Regions from separate parts of the Companilactobacillus alimentarius DSM 20249 genome, predicted to be linked through region 2. Evidence: predicted binding sites of a transcription regulator. Region 2 holds the regulator's gene; each other region holds the start of a gene.
What was found. Region 2 encodes LexA, which represses DNA repair genes until DNA is damaged. Its sites were predicted from a motif close to CNAACANNTGTTNG; they were not measured.
Positions count from the first base shown of each region.

Region 1: a site for LexA is predicted at 3,580-3,593, ahead of LA20249_RS10225 (Y-family DNA polymerase). Genes of this name have one in related genera too.
Region 3: a site for LexA is predicted at 1,920-1,933, ahead of parE (DNA topoisomerase IV subunit B). Genes of this name have one in related genera too.

Region 1 covers NZ_CP018867.1:2,143,140-2,148,874, reverse strand. Annotated here, with positions in the region: gene LA20249_RS10245 (M57 family metalloprotease) at 182-871, shown strand; gene LA20249_RS10240 (hypothetical protein) at 917-1,189, opposite strand; gene LA20249_RS10235 (TetR/AcrR family transcriptional regulator) at 1,301-1,855, opposite strand; gene LA20249_RS10230 (MFS transporter) at 1,931-3,415, opposite strand; gene LA20249_RS10225 (Y-family DNA polymerase) at 3,613-5,136, shown strand; gene LA20249_RS10220 (hypothetical protein) at 5,136-5,567, shown strand; gene LA20249_RS10215 (ABC transporter ATP-binding protein) at 5,594-5,735, opposite strand, start outside.
Region 2 covers NZ_CP018867.1:814,199-819,933, forward strand. Annotated here, with positions in the region: gene purK (5-(carboxyamino)imidazole ribonucleotide synthase) at 1-30, opposite strand, end outside; gene purE (5-(carboxyamino)imidazole ribonucleotide mutase) at 23-508, opposite strand; gene LA20249_RS03930 (YneF family protein) at 807-1,025, opposite strand; gene LA20249_RS03935 (DUF896 domain-containing protein) at 1,088-1,330, opposite strand; gene lexA (transcriptional repressor LexA) at 1,426-2,049, shown strand; gene LA20249_RS03945 (histidine phosphatase family protein) at 2,102-2,719, shown strand; gene rplS (50S ribosomal protein L19) at 2,781-3,131, opposite strand; gene trmD (tRNA (guanosine(37)-N1)-methyltransferase TrmD) at 3,244-3,972, opposite strand; gene rimM (ribosome maturation factor RimM) at 3,972-4,487, opposite strand; gene rpsP (30S ribosomal protein S16) at 4,555-4,827, opposite strand; gene ffh (signal recognition particle protein) at 4,918-5,735, opposite strand, start outside.
Region 3 covers NZ_CP018867.1:500,887-506,621, reverse strand. Annotated here, with positions in the region: gene parE (DNA topoisomerase IV subunit B) at 1-1,852, opposite strand, end outside; gene plsY (glycerol-3-phosphate 1-O-acyltransferase PlsY) at 2,061-2,681, shown strand; gene LA20249_RS02530 (DUF3862 domain-containing protein) at 2,812-3,522, shown strand; gene LA20249_RS02525 (hypothetical protein) at 3,541-3,999, shown strand; gene LA20249_RS02520 (aldose 1-epimerase family protein) at 4,075-4,956, opposite strand; gene hslU (ATP-dependent protease ATPase subunit HslU) at 4,966-5,735, opposite strand, start outside.

The DNA.
Region 1 (5,735 bases), 1.0 Mb from region 2:
TAATTTTAAATCGAACACATTATATTGTGCCATAAATCTATCCTTAAAATTTATTCTCAGCTTTCCGCACCATGAGGTATAATATCAAGATCCATTTATTAATCCAATAATTAGACTTCTAAGTTACAAACATCTACTATTATTGAGACATATCTAGCAATTTTTAAGGAGAATTATAATAGTGAAACGCAAATCATGGATATGGCTGCTAATCTTAACCTCAATCGTACTTATTGTTACTAAGAATCCGAAAGTTATCCCTAACTTACATAGCCAAATAAAGGAGACTACTGTTAAGGTTCAACCATTTTTATACTCACTGAAAGCATCACTCGATAATAAATTAAGTGGTAAAACTAAAAGCAGCAATCAAAAACAGGTCAGTAAAACTGCTACTCCTATCGAAGATCCACTGAAAAACGTTACGATTTCTAATACCTACTATTTCCACTTCAAAAAAAATGTTCCTCAATCAGTTAGAAATTCATTCACCAAAGCAGTTAATACCTATAACGACACAGGTGTCGTCCGTTTGATACCGGGAGAAAAGCAACCAAATAAGAATAGTATTACTTTCTTTATCTATCATAAAAAAATTCAAGATATTACTTCGAATACTGTTGAATTGGGTAATGGTGGTCCATCCTCATTAGTCATCAACCACTATGCAATAAACAGTGGTCAAGCAGGACTCAATCTGACCTATCCTAATCTTGCCGTTAAGGACTCTGTGGCTGTTCATGAACTTGGTCATGCCTTGGGGCTAGCGCACAGCTCAGATAGACACTCCGTCATGTACCCCGTTGATCAAGGTGAATCTTCCCTATCCCGTGGCGACATTGAAGGCTTAAAATCAATTTATCAAAACTAAAAGCAGATCTAAGTATTTTCCAAGAAAATATCCAGACCTGCTTTTTTAATTCAAATTTTTATCTTTACCCTCACGAACGCTCTTAATCCAACGAGGCGAATAACCAAATTCCAACGAAATCTCCTGATTAGTCATCCCATTCAATTGTCCTTCTCGGATAGCCTTTTTCAAAGCCACACGATCGTACATTTTCATCGGCAACTGTAATTGAGTACCTCGAAATAAGTTATATATTTTGATCAGATCTTCTTCCCCAACAATGTCATACAGAGCTTTATATGTTGGATGCAACATATTGTAATTTAATTTACTACGCATTTTTAGTCCCCTTACAGAAATGTTTTTTTCTAACATCATTAAAATATCAAAGATGGTATGACACTAAAAATACGTTATACATGCAAGATTACATACACTAAGAAGTGTATTTTACAGGGAAAACAGAGTTATATCTAACATTTTATCAAAGCTATCACGCGACAATATTTTCTGATTGCTAAAGCGATCATTTCCCACATGAATAATTTCACCAACAATTAAATTTTTCAACATTCTTGAAATAATTAATTGATATTTTGAATCTTTTATTAAAGGCTCTAATAAATCATTCAAAATGTGATCAACTACTAAAAATCTGCTATCTAAATCTTTGTCATGAGTTTTCTTTGTTGGAATACTCAAAATCTGTTGCGTTACCAAGAAATGACTTAATGAAAACTGGACACTGACGTGAGCAAAAGCTTTTAAGGCCTCTTTACCTGAAAGGCCCATTAAATCAGCTTGTAATCTCTGAGTCAATCGATCATAGAAATGGTCAGCAATGGCAACTTTTAAAGCTGTCACATCGGGATAGTAATTATAAATTGCTTGAGCACGCGTCCCTAAGAGTCTACTTAATTTAGTGAAGGTCAATGTTTCTTGAGTATTTATTATTTTTATTGCAGCCAAAATAATTTTTTCTTTCGACAATGTACGTACAGTCAATTTACTTCCCCCTTAGTCGACTTCATTTTAAACAAATGATGTATCTGCGACAATTGGGGACCACTACTAATTTATTTAAGCTTTATTTTGTAATTGAACCTTAGCAAGATGTTCCCTTCTAAATAAGTAAAGTAAAATCACAATAACCAAAATAATTAAAATCATGGCTGTCAACATAATGCTGTGTATCCCCTGAAAGAAGATTCGTCTCATTTCTGGAATAAGATTTTCAGGCAAATACTTGGCATCAGCCGCATTACTCAATTTATTCATCATAGCCATCGTTATATTACCGTTACTATGTTTAACACCGTTCATCAAAGCAATATTTAAAATAACCCCATAAATAGAAGACATAAAGGTTTGACTGAGGATTCTTACTAAATAAGCAAACGACGTCGAGATTGGAACATCCCGAGTATCGACATCAAATTGCACGGCAATCAACAACGCATTAAAGTAAATACCGACACCAAACCCTTCGAAGACTCCCATGATCAAAAGAAAGGTATAGCTAGCGGTTTGCTTGGCTAAGAACAACCCTAAGAAAGAAATCAAAAAGGCAACTGTTCCGATACCAATAATGTCATAACGACTCAATTTTCTTTGAATCAGTGGCTCTAATTCAGAACCAATAAAGTTAGAAATGGCTCCTGGAATCTGTGTCATTCCTCCAATTAAAGCACTCAACCCCATGATACCTTGAGCCCACATAGGAATATAGATATTGAAAGCAACAAATGAGCCCCACAATAATGCAAATAAAATTAAATCAATTACTAACTTCTCATTTTTGAACAAACGATTAGGAACAATTGGATCGTCTACTCTACTTTCAACTCGAGACATCCAAAAGATCAACACCGCTCCAATAACGATAAACAATAGAGTCATAAAAATAGAAGAAACTCCTAAGAGCTGAATTCCTACAAGGATTGAAGACAAACCTAAGACCATCAATATGGCGCCACGATAGTCGACCTTAGCATGATTGAGCGTCTCTTTAATCTTGAAAAAGAAAGCAATAATTAGAATCGACAGCAACGCTAAAGGCAAGTTAATGTAGAAGACCCAATGCCAACTGAACGTATCAACAATCCAGCCGCCAATCAGTGGCCCAATAATGGAAGTCCCACTGAATCCAGCTGAGGCAATCCCAATAACCTGTGACCGACGCTTAATATTCTTGAAAATCTGGGAATAAATAATAAATGGAATAGTGTTCATTCCACCAGCCCCAATTCCCATCACACTTCTAGCAGTAATGAACCAAATAATATTTGGAGCCAGTCCTTGGAACAAAGCTCCAATCATGAAGACTATCGTCGCCGTAATATAGGCCACTTTGTTTCCACGCTTTTCACCAAATTTACTCCATAACGGTGTTGAAACGGCCATCCCTAACAAAAATATGGCTACGATCCAGCCCATGTATTGAATACCATGCAAATCACTAATAATTGCTGGCAAAGCAGTATTAATAATTGTCGCATCCAGACCAGCCATCATATTCGATAAAACTAATGCAAAAGTAACTAAAATTTTTCTATTTCTACTCATATCCTTACTTCTTTCCCCTAGTTCAACAAAAAATAAGACCTACACAAATGTGCAATGTCTTACCTTTTTGAGCATGCAAATATGATATTTACTGAAAACAATTCTCTACTTTCCAATTATAGACTTAATCATTTAAACGTACAAATTGTAATGGTATAATATGAAGAACATACGTTTGCATAGTTAGGAGAAATTTCATGTCACAAGACAGAACATATATGGCAATTGATTTGAAATCATTTTACGCCTCAGTCGAATGCATCGCCCACAAATTGAATCCACTCAAAGATAATTTAGTTGTTGCCGACAATTCACGGACTGATAAAACTATCTGTTTAGCCGTTTCTCCTGCACTGAAAAAGTTCGGTGTGCCCGGACGTCCCAGATTGTTTCAGGTGGAACAAATGGTCTACAAATTAAACCGCGAGAAGATGATTAAAGCTCCACATCATCGTTTAACAAAATATGCTTCAATTGATCGACAACATCTATTAAATTCTCCCACTCTAAAAATTGGTTACAAAGTTGTTAAACCTCGCATGAATTTCTACATGAAGAAAAGTGCAGAAATTTATGGAATCTATTTAAGGTTTATCGCCGCAAAAAATATTCACGTTTACTCAATTGATGAGGTCTTAATGGACGTTACCGACTATTTAAATCAACACGACATTTCCGCCCACGCTTTGGCTAAAACTATCATTCAACAAATTCAAGCGGAGACTGGTATTACCGCCACTGCCGGTATTGGAACCAATCTTTATCTAGCCAAAGTAGCGATGGATATCGTAGCCAAACACATTCCCGGTGACCGCGATGGCGTAAGAATTGCTCAAATGAACGAATTCCAGTATCGAAAATTACTCTGGGCCCATCAACCCTTAACTGATTTTTGGCGTATAGGTCATGGATATTCAAAACGTCTGGAAAAATTAGGTTTAAACACCATGGGAGATATTGCTCGATGTTCCTTAGGGACCTTATCTGATAAATTAAACGAAGAAATCCTCTATCATGAATTTGGCAAAAATGCTGAATTATTGATTGATCATGCCTGGGGACACGAAACAACGACTTTAAATGATATCAAAAATTACCATTCCGACAACCACGGCATCTATTCCAGTCAAGTTTTGACAAAACCTACTTCTTACGCTGACGGGTTAAAAATAGTTCGTGGCATGAGCGACAATCTGGCGCTCGACTTAGTTCAAAAGAAACTAGTTACCAATCGTGTCGGTTTAATCGTTAATTACGATATTAAAAGTCTCCAACTCGACAACAGTTTTAATGGACAACTAGTTACGGATTATTATGGTCGCAAAACGCCCAAGCCCGACCATTCCCACTTGAAAATGGAATCCTTCACCTCTTCATCGAATGAATTACGCAATATTTTTAGGCAATTGTATGAGAGTACCACTAACGATAAATTATTGCTTCGTAGAGTCACTTTAACAGCTAATAATTTAATTGATGAAAAAGATTCTCAGAAGCAAATTGCCTTTAAACAAACCGATTTATTTTCCGATACTCATCAAGAAATTATTCAAGAGCATAATTCACAGACTAAACGTAAGCGTGACCGCAAAATTCAAGAAACCATTTTAGAGCTACAGAAAAAATTTGGCAGTCGCAATGTTGTTTTAAAAGCGTCGGATTTAGTAAAGGGATCAACGACGATTGAACGAAATAATCAGATTGGGGGACACCACGCCTAATGGATGAGAAAAAGCTAATCGAACAACAAATTTTCAATGATACTTCAAAGTACCAAGACATTATGAACTTGCCTTATCACGTATCTAAACGTCACTTACCTATGGCTCAGATTGATCGGGCCGCTCAATTTGCTCCCTTTAGTGCTTTAGATGGCTTTAATAGCTTGATCAAAGAAAAGACTAAAGATTACACACGCAAAAAATATAGCACCGCAGACGATGAAAGAAAGATTATGCACCAGTTACATTATTTGCAAAATAATCCTGTCAAAGTCGATGTCAATTACTTCAATGACGAATCAGGTTATTACGAACATCTTAAAGGATATCTGCAAAAGATTGAACCTCAAAAAGGACGTGTCAGTTTTAATGAAATATCGATTGTCATCGTTAATATTCGTCAAATAAAAATAGACAAACACAATAAGTAAAATCACTTATCACGTTTGCCTTAATCTTATTTATCTTCTTCTAAAGTGCCATCACGCATTACGAAGACTCGGTCAGTGGCTTTTAAAAGTCTCGTGTCATGTGTAATCATGATAACGCCCTGATCTGATTTATGGGCAATTTTAGCTAGCAATTCCACCACTTGCTCA
Region 2 (5,735 bases):
TGTAGAACCAGGTAAAATTGCTTTATTCAAGATTTTTCCCACTTTCTAATGATTGATCATGCATAGCTTGCACGTAATCTTCCAATGAAATAGCATATTGACGATTATTCAAAGCACAAATCTTCGTTGCTAGGATAGCAGCGTTCTTAGCTCCAGCTTCACCGATAGAAACTGTTGCGACAGGAACACCCGCTGGCATTTGGACGATTGACAATAAAGAATCCATCCCTTTTAGATACTTAGATGGAACCGGAACGCCAATCACCGGAAGACTAGTAGATGAAGCAATCATACCTGGCAAATGTGCTGCTCCCCCAGCACCTGCCACAATCACTTTAAAACCGTTGTTTTCAGCATTGTTGGCAAAATTTAGCATCTCTTGTGGCATTCGATGTGCTGAAATCACTTTGACTTCATAGCTGACTTGAAGTTCTTTTAAGACGTCTAAAGTATTCTGCATAATTTTCAAATCTGAAATTGAGCCCATAACTACTGCTACATCATTCATTAGTTTTCCACCCTTCTGTTCTTGGTAACCAAATTCTATCAATTTATGAAAATTCTTTCAACACAAAATACGTATTTAATTCTAAAAATGCTAAATATTGTTCGTATATATCGTTTTCAAATGGATATTTTTAAACATTATTAATTTTTATAGCCAATAATAAACGAACTATTTGTTTTTAGAAATTCTAAACTTATATAAATTAATTCCACAAAAATAGGTCCAATAACCCGAAATCGAGTTATTGGACCTATTTTCATTAAATATCTGAGAGTTATTTCAATCTCAAAAGCTTTTCCTACTTCTTCTTTTGTGAAGCTTTCATAGTACTCATTAATTGGTTAAGCTTCTTTTGTGATGGTTTTTGTCCCATTTGGGCCATCATTTGTTTGATCATATCCGCACTAATTGGTGGATTATCTTGGAAGTATTTCTTCATATACCATCTGGCAATAAAGAATCCGCCGACTAATCCGATTAATAAGGCTAAGATACCAACGATTATTGTTGTTCCCATTTATGTTTCACCCTTTCCATACATCTACTAATATTACAAAAAAAAACTACTAATTGAAAGTGTTAATCGTCACGAAGTCCCTTTTTACGTTGAATTTCTCTAACTTTTTCGGGAGTGACCTCATTTCCTTGCTTATCAAAGACACGAGTCATTTCTAGTTGTGATCTAAAACTTGCTCGAAAGTTCTTTAAATATTCTTTTCTAAGCTCAGCTTGCTGATCTTCTTCTTCTTTAGTAATTGTTCCGTCCTTAGCTTTGTGAGCTAGTTCGTTGATTCTTTTTAATAATTTCTCTTGTTCGTTCATAATTTTCAATTCCCCTTATTATATCGAACACTTGTTTGAACTTGCACCTATATTTTGATACAATCTAACTAAGATATTAACAATGAGGTGTTCTAATGTCAAAAGCTGAAGGCTCTAAACAGTCACAAATTTTACAATGTATTTATGATTATTTAGATGAACATGGCTATCCACCAACTGTCAGAGAGATCTGTGAAGCGGTGAATCTATCGTCTACATCGACGGTCCATGGTCACCTATCTCGTCTCGAGAAGAAAGGTTTCATTCAACGCGACCCTACTAAACCTAGGGCAATTGAATTAACTGGTGCCGGTTTGAATTCTATCGGTATCAAATCTAAACAGATCCCTATTTTGGGTGCTGTCGCTGCGGGTCAGCCAATCACAGCTGAACGTAATCCTGATGGTTACTTCCCAATTCCACCTGACCTTAATCGTGAGTCCGGTGAATTATTCATGCTTGAGATTCATGGCGAAAGTATGATTAACTGTGGAATTTATGATGGTGATCACGTTATTGTACATGAGCAAAACTTTGCTAACAATGGCGAAATCGTAATTGCTATGACTGAGGATATTGAGGCTACATGTAAGAGATTCTATCAAGAAAATGGACATTACCGCCTACAACCTGAAAACGATACAATGGACCCAATTATTTTAGATAGTGTCGAAATAATTGGTAAAGTTGTTGGATTATATCGTTCACAAATCTTTTAATTCTAACCACTTACAATTGTGAGTGGCTTTTTTTATCGAAAAGGAGCAACAAATGACTGAATTCTACCTAATTCGCCACGGACAGACCAAGGCAAATGTTCTAAAAATGAAACAAGGCAATATTAATACTGAAATCACATATTTAAATGAACATGGACAAGAGCAGGCCAAAACTTTAAAAGATAAATTTGATATCAGTTTTGCTGATCGAATTATCTGTAGTCCCTTAAAAAGGGCCCAACAGACAGCTGATATTTTAAATTCTTCTACTAATTTGCCAATCACTTATGATAATCGACTAAGAGAAATTTCCTATGGTCAATGGGATGGAAGAAAAAATGCTGATTTAAGAAAGGCTTATCCTGATGCTTATAACGATTACTGGAATGACGCCAAGCCAATCTATTCTAATTATGCCACTGAGGGCGAAAAGTTTACCGACGTAATTAAACGCGTCAATAGTTTTTTACTAGATTCTGTAGCTAAATTCCCTGACGAAAAAATCATTTGTGTTACTCATGGTTTCACAATTAAGGCGGCTGCTTTAGGCATTTTGCAGCCCAAAGATATGATGAGTATTCCCGAACCTAGAAACACTAGTGTGACTAAAATCATCGGCTTATCACCAACTGAATTTTACTTAGAATACTATAATCAACTAGCTAACTAAAAAAAACTCTAATAACAAGTTCAAACTTGTTGTTAGAGTTTTTTAATTATGCTGTATTAAATTAGTCGCGACGGAGTTCTTTAATACGAGCAGCCTTACCTGTACGAGCACGTAGGTAGTAAAGCTTGCTACGACGTACACGACCATGTCTGATAACTTCGATTTGTTCAACACGTGGTGTGTTTAATGGGAATGTTCTTTCAACACCAACACCATTACTCATCTTACGAACAGTGTATGTAGCACTGATACCTGAACCATGTCTCTTGATTACGACACCTTCAAATAATTGAATACGTTCACGGCTACCTTCGACAACCTTAGCATGTACACGAACAGTGTCACCACTACGAAAGTCAGGAATGTCAGAACGTAATTGTTCTTTAGTAATATCTTGAATTAAGTTATTCATTAATAATTTCTCCCTATTCGACACTCTTATATATCTCTGACATACAGCGGAATATCGTTAATATGTGTCCAAACACTCTTACAATGATACTTTATTTGAACGAAATTGTAAACTATCTATTTTGACGAATTTCACGCAAAAGCTTTTTTTCTTCATCAGTCAGTTTAGCTGTTTCTAATAAATCAGGACGACGTTCTAAAGTCTTCTTCAAAGCTTGCGTTAAGCGCCAAAGACGAATCTTTTCATGATCCCCACTAGTTAATACCTCAGGGACCTTTTTACCGCGGAAATCGGCCGGCTTAGTGTATTGAGGGTATTCTAGTAATCCATTAGAGAATGACTCCTCTTCTGCAGAAAATGAATTACCAAGAACTCCAGGCACGAATCGTAAAGTTGCATCAATCATACTCATCGTAGGTAATTCTCCACCCGTTAAGATATAATCTCCAATTGAAACTTCATCAGTCACTAAATCCTTTACCCGCTCATCAAAACCTTCATAATGACCGCAAATAAAAACTAATTGGTCTTCCTTGGCAAAATCACGTGCCATTTTCGTGTTGAAGGTTTTTCCTGCTGGATCTAATAAGACGACTCTTTTTTTGCCCGGCTTTTTTGCTTCAACGTGTTCCATAGCATCATAAATAGGCTGTGCTTGCAACAACATCCCTGCTCCACCGCCGTAGGTTGTGTCATCGACATGATGTTGCTTGTTAGTTGTAAAGTCACGAAAATCAACTACGTCAATATTGACTAATCCACGTTCCTGAGCTTTACCAATCAAAGACTCATTTAGTGCCTGAAACATTCTTGGAAAAATGCTTAAAATTGTAATATCCATTAATCTATCAATCCATCCGGTATTTCAACCTCAACAACTTTTTTGTCGAGATCGACTTTCTTAATAACATCCTTAATATAAGGCAAAAGGACTTCCTTATACTTAGTTCCTTTAACGACCCACACGTCATTTGATCCTAATTCCATGATTTCAGTTATCTGACCAATTTCGCCTAATTCCTTATCCACAACTTTTAATCCAATAATTTGTTTATAAAGAAACTCGCCGTCATTTAACTCCGAAGTAAGCTCGCCTTCGGCAAACAATTCTGACTTAACATACTTTTCAACGTCATTGATATTGTCATAGCCTTTCAACTTTAAAAGCACAAATTGTTTGTGCTTACGGGCTGATTCAACGATGAACTCTTCAGTAGTCTTATTCTTTTTAAAGAATAACTTGGAACCACTTTTAAAACGATCTTCTGGAAAATCTGTAATTGGAACGACTTTTAATTCGCCTTTAATACCATGCGTATTGACAATAGTACCAACTCGATATAATTTTTCAGCCATTTTTCCTCCGCAATAAATAAAATAGGACCGAGACAAAACATAGTTTCGTCTGGTCCCATCAAAATTACTATTTTGTATACTTGCTTTCATGGAACTTTTGCATAATACCATGTTGTTTCAACAAGTGACGAACTGTATCTGAAGGTTGTGCACCTTTGTTTAACCATTCAACGATCTTGTCATCATCAAGTTTGATTTCTTCTGGTTGTGAGATTGGGTTGTAGTAACCAACTTGTTCGATAAAGCGGCCATCACGTGGTGAACGTGAATCTGCAACAACTAATCTATAAAATGGGCGTAACTTACTACCCATACGTTTCATTCTAATTTTAACTGACATGTATTTGTTTCCTCCTAAATACTTAACTTCGTTAGTATACACAAAAAAAAGAGTGCTGTAAAGTTTTTTTCTTTACACCACTTGATTTTTTTACGATTTGAAACGTTTGATTTTCTTTAAGCGTTTCTTTTTACGCTTCTTACTCTTTCTGACCATTGAATGCATAGCCATCTTACCCAAACGTCCTTGCATTCCATTGCCCATCAATTGATCCATTCCAGCCATGTTACCTTTACTCATCTTATTCATCATTTCACGTGACTGCTTAAATTGTTTGATCATTCTGTTAACATACTGCACGCTTTGACCGGAACCCTTTGCAATTCTTCTTCTTCTCGAAGGATTCAACATATCAGGATTTTCACGCTCTTGAGGTGTCATCGAAAAGACGATTGCTTTTAAATGGGCAATATCTTTTTCACCAATATTGATGTTGGCTAATTGAGGATTATTAGCCATACCTGGAATCATCTTCATAATTTCATCTAGTGGACCCATTTTTTGAATCTGGTCCATTTGATCAATAAAATCATTGAAGTCAAAACTATTCTCACGAATTTTTTCTGCAACTTGCTTAGCTTGTTTTTCGTCGTAATCAGTCTGAGCCTTTTCAATCAAGGTCAGCATATCACCCATACCAAGGATTCGGTTGGCCATACGATCTGGATGGAAGACATCTAATTGATCTAACTTCTCACCTTGACCAATGAACTTGATAGGTTTACCGGTAACGGAACGAATTGAAAGAGCAGCACCACCACGGGTATCACCATCCAACTTAGTCAATACCACACCAGTGATATCTAATTGTTGATCAAATCCTTGAGCAACCTTAGCTGCAACTTGACCAGTCATAGAGTCAGCAACGAAAAGAATTTCATTTGGTTCAGCCAACGCTTTGATTTTGG
Region 3 (5,735 bases), 310 kb from region 2:
TTAACGTAGTAACACGGCGTTCAGCTAAGGCTGCATCATCAATATTGACTCTGATCAGAATCCGATTTGTTGGATCCATTGTGGTCTTCCAAAGTTGATCAGCATTCATTTCACCAAGACCTTTGAATCTTTGTAATTCATAGCCTTTACCCATTTTTTTAATATCTTCTTGCAACTCATCAGGAGTCCAGGCGTATTCTATTTTTGTTTTAGCGCCCTTACCCTTTTGTAATTTGTAAAGAGGTGACAAAGCAATATAGACATGTCCTGATTCAACTAATGGACGCATATAACGATAAAAGAATGTCAACAACAAAATCTGAATATGTGACCCATCATCATCAGCATCGGTCATGATAATGACCTTGTCATAATTACGATCCTCTAATTTAAAATCAGCTCCGACTCCAGCGCCAATTGTATAAATCATCGTGTTGATCTCTTCGTTTTTATAAATATCTTCCAGCTTGGCTTTTTGTGTATTCAAGACTTTACCACGTAAAGGCAAGATTGCTTGAAATTTACGATCCCGACCTTGCTTGGCAGAGCCACCAGCGGAATCACCTTCGACTAAGAATAATTCATTCTTATCAGGATTTTTCGATTGAGCTGGGGTTAATTTACCAGACAATAAACCATCAGTTTTTTTATTCTTTCTACCACTACGACTACTTTCACGAGCCTTTCTAGCAGCATCTCGAGCTTCACGAGCTTTCAGAGCCTTTTTAACTAACATTTGAGCCTGTTCGCCATTTTCCATCAAATAGAAACTCATCTGTTCATAAACCAATTGATCAACCGCACCACGAGCTTGAGGTGTACCTAATTTACCTTTAGTTTGACCTTCGAACTGGAGGATCTCTTCTGGAATGCGAACGGAAATGATAGCTGAGAGTCCCTCACGAACATCGCTACCTTCAAGATTCTTACTATTTTCCTTTAAAAGTCCAACTTTTCGAGCATAGTCATTAAAAGCTTTGGTTAAACCAGACTTCATTCCGGCTTCATGTGTCCCGCCATCAGCAGTTCGAACATTATTGACAAATGAAATAATGTTTTCCGAATAACCATCGTTATATTGACCAGAAAATTCAATTTCAATATCTGAATTAGTTCCCTCAACATAAAAGATTCCACCTAAGGCGTCTTTTCCTTCGTTTAAATACTTAACAAAAGATTGGATTCCATCTTCATAGTGGAAAATGTCTTGTTTATCTTCTTCGCCGCGTTTATCGGTTATAGTAAATTTAACACCTTTTAGCAAGAAAGCTGATTCACGCAATCTTTCGGCCAAAGTATCATAATTAAATTTTGTGGTCTGAAAAATCGTTGCATCAGGTTTAAAACTAATCGTAGTACCACTACCTTCTTTGGTAGATCCGGTTTTCTTCAAAGTTCCAACGGGATGACCGCCTTTTTCAAAACGTTCTTCATAAACCTTATGATCACGAACAACTCTAACAGTCATCCATTCAGACAAAGCATTAACAACTGAAGAACCAACACCGTGCAATCCACCAGAGGTCTTATAACTGTTCTCTGAGAACTTACCCCCGGCATGTAACACTGTCAAAATAACTTCGATAGTAGGTTTCCCACTCGAGTGCATTCCTGTGGGCATTCCCCGTCCATGATCGACGACAGTAATACTACTATCCTTATTGATCGTAACGTTGATTTCTTTACCGAAACCTGACAAAGCTTCATCGACAGCATTATCAACAATTTCATAAACCAAGTGATGTAAACCACGTGAATCAGTGGAGCCAATGTACATACCCGGTCTTTTTCGTACAGCTTCTAATCCTTCAAGGATTTGAATTGACGAATCATCATAAGATGATTTTGGCATTTATATCATTCCTTTTCATTTACTACATAATTCAATATTTCAATATTATAACACTATTACCTTAACACGAATATATGTTCGTACATAAGAAATCTTTTAATTTCTGGTAAAATAGTGGATAATGTCTAAGTTGGTATCTATAATTCTTATAAAAGCACCATAGAGTTACAATATACCAAAAAATTAAAGCTAAGAGAGTGATTTTTTAATGAAACTTCTCATTTGTGCAATATTAGCCTACCTAATCGGTTCGTTTCCAACGGCTTATCTAGTGGGGAAAATATTCTTTCACAAGAATATCTTTGATTATGGTAGTGGCAATGTCGGTACTACCAATGCTTATCGTGTTTTCGGAAAATATGCTGGAACAGTGGTGCTGATTATCGATATTCTAAAAGGAACTTTGGGCGCACTGATGCCTCTATTTTTCAATCTAGACCGGCACTGGGTTCTCTTTATTGGAATCTTCGCTGTTATCGGACATTGTTTCTCAATTTTCTTAAAATTTCGAGGTGGCAAAGCTGTGGCAACCAGCGCTGGTATCCTATTAGCCTACAATCCACTATTATTTTTAATTTGTTTCATTGTTCTAGCAACTATCGTCTATGTTACTAGTATGGTCAGTGTTGCCAGTTTAACTACGGTTCTATTTTTTACAATAGCATCTCTATTTCTTCACGATTGGATTTTAACAATCGTAGCTGCCATAGTGACTATCATTATCTACGTACGTCACATCCCTAACATCAAGCGTTTGCTTAAGGGAAAGGAAAATTTAGTTCCGATTGGCTTGAAATATAAGAAACAACAACGCGAGCAACAAAAATAGATTTTTCATTTTAAGCAAGGTCAAAATTGATCTTGTTTTTTATTACCAATTTTTTAAATTTGACGTAAAACTTGCTTGTTACTGATAAAATATTCATAAAGTATCTATGTTTTTTTAGGGGGATTTTAATATGGATAATCATAAGTATCCTAGTAGAGCTGAGTATCGTAAAATTCATCATTTAAAACCCATCAGGAAACCATTTTATCAAAAATGGTGGTTCTGGTTAATTATTGTTATATTAATTATCGGCGGTCTTATAGGAGGGCTTACAGGATACTATTATAATCCTGGAAACGAAACTGCTAAAACTACTCAATCTAGTAAAAAAAAGCCTGAGAAAAAGAAAACTACCAAAAAAGTTACCGGAATTACTTTAAAACAATATAACGGTACTTATATCAGTGAAAAAGATGGAATGTCTCTTAATGATCTTATTAAATTTTTTGGCAAACCAACTACTAGCACCACTAGTAAAGTCGATGGTGTTCAAACAAAAATAGAGACTTGGACCAAAATTGCTAATGGAAATAAGAATTCTAAATTGATCATTCATTTCTACAATGATCACGCTGTTACCAAAGCCTTGATTGGCCTAAAAGTGAGTCGATCTAAAAAAATAAGTTTGGCACAATACCAACAAATAAAAACTGGGCAAACTACTGAAAACATCATCAAAAAACTGGGCAAACCTAATGACTATAGTGAATCATCCGTCAATGGGATGCAGATGAAAGTCCTCAAATACACCTCCGGTTTAAATGGCGATGAAGGCGCTACCTTGTCTGTTAATATCGCCAACGACAAGGTCAGCAGTAAAAGTCAAACGGGATTAAAATAACTTATCGGGGTGATTTCTATGAAAGTGACAAAATTGGTAGTCGGCATTTTAATGATTATCTTATCGGTATTTATCTTCTTTGAAAGCAGTGCAGCGGGATTCGTAAATGTTCTTGAAAACAAAGGTAACACCAGCGGCTCTGCAGGAATTATTTTATCAATCGGCTATCTTGCTGTTGGTATTGTCTACATAGCTACCAGAAACAAAACTAATTTAGGTGGCGACATTATTAGCGCCGTTATTTTAGGTTTGTTCGGATTTATCGGCTTGAGCAATTCTGACAATGTTTATCAAGATTTAATAGTTTGGATCATTTTAGGCTTTATTATTGGCTTCGGATTTTTGATCTGGCATATTATTGTCAACAAATTAAATAGTAAAAAGATCAGCCAGCAAAATATTCATCGTAACAATCTTCAAAATAATAGTTCTCTTCCAACTAGAGCTCAATATCGTTCTAATCATCGTTCTCATTAAAAATTTTCAACCCCAAAAAGTCTGCTACTGATTAAATCCAGTACCAGACTTTTTGTTTTGGTTTCTTTTAATTAATTATTTAATCGAAATACTAAAGTAAGCTTCAAATTGATTACCTGGAGCTAAACGATTGATACCATACTTAGACTTAAATTGGTTGTCAGAGTCCTCTCGATCGGCTATCCCCCACCAAGGCTCAATACACATAAAATTGCCCTCAGTTGGATAAGACGACCACATACCGAAGAATTTAGCATTCCCTGTGTCTAAGATTACTTGATGCTGACTTTTTTCACTAGCAATAGTTACTTGTGTTGGTTCATTCAAACGATAAACAATCGCATCTTTAACAAAGGCATCATGTTTTAATTGAAAATCTTGATTCTCAACTTTCTTCTCGTTATTAAGATCTACATTTCCAGTCTCGCCATTAATAGGAATTAAAGTTCTTGATTCCTTAGGATCAACCGAAACGTTGAAATCTTCATAATTCAGTCCCTTTTCAAAAGGTACTGAAAATCCCGGATGGGCTCCAATCGAGAAGTACATATCTTCTGAATCTTCCAAACTGTCGACTAGGTAGGAAATTTGGAGTGTACCCTTAACTAATTGATAAACAATCCTCAATTTAAAATGATAGGGATATTTCTCTAAACTAGCTTCACTCGTTGTTAAGCTCAGCACTAATTGAGAATCTGTTTGAGAGTCGAGTGTAAATTCTTGATCTCTAGCGAAACCATGTTGCGTCATTTTGTATTCTTGATCATCAATAAAATAATGATTATCTTTTAAACGACCCACAATTGGGAATAAGACTGGTGCATGTCTTCCCCAGACATTAGGGTTAGCTTGCCACATGAACTCTACACCCTCATTATTTTTGACGCTAATAATTTCAGCACCCAATGATTCTACTTTTACTGTTAAAAAATCATTTTTCAATTGATAGACTGTCATAATTGCCCCCTATAGAATGTAGCGTGATAGATCTTGATCTTCTGCAATCTTTCCGACTTGTTGACGAACGTACTCACGTGTAATTGTAATATCACCCATCTGCATGTCTGGACCTTCATAAAGAATATCAGCTAGAATTTTTTCTAGTACGGTTGAAAGTCTTCTGGCACCAATATTTTGATTGCTGTTGTTTAAATCAAAAGCAATTTTAGCAATTTCTTCAACGGATTCTTTAGTGAAAGTCAAATGAATTCCATCAGCTTTAGTCAAAGCAACATATTGTTTTGTCAAAGCATTATCAGGCTTAGTTAATATTTGAATAAAGTCATCTTCTGTCAAATCTTTCAATTCAACTCGAATAGGGAAACGACCTTGTAATTCAGCAATCAAATCACTTGGCTTACTTTCAGCAAAAGCACCTGAAGCAATGAAAAGAATATGATCAGTATCGACTGGGCCATACTTAGTATTGATTCTTGAACCTTCAACGATTGGCAAAATGTCACGTTGAACCCCTTCACGAGATACTTCACCAGAGTTCTTCTTTTCACCAGCAGTGATCTTATCGAACTCATCAATAAAAATAATTCCCTTATTCTGAGTTCGATCAATAGCCTTTTGGTAAATTTCATCGTGATCAACACGTTTCTCTGATTCTTGTTGAATCAACAATTCACGAGCTTCTTTAACGGGCAAAGTTCTCGTAACCTTTTTCTTAGGAATCAATGAGTCCATCATTCCACTCATATCAACGCCCATTTGACCCATTTGATCATCCA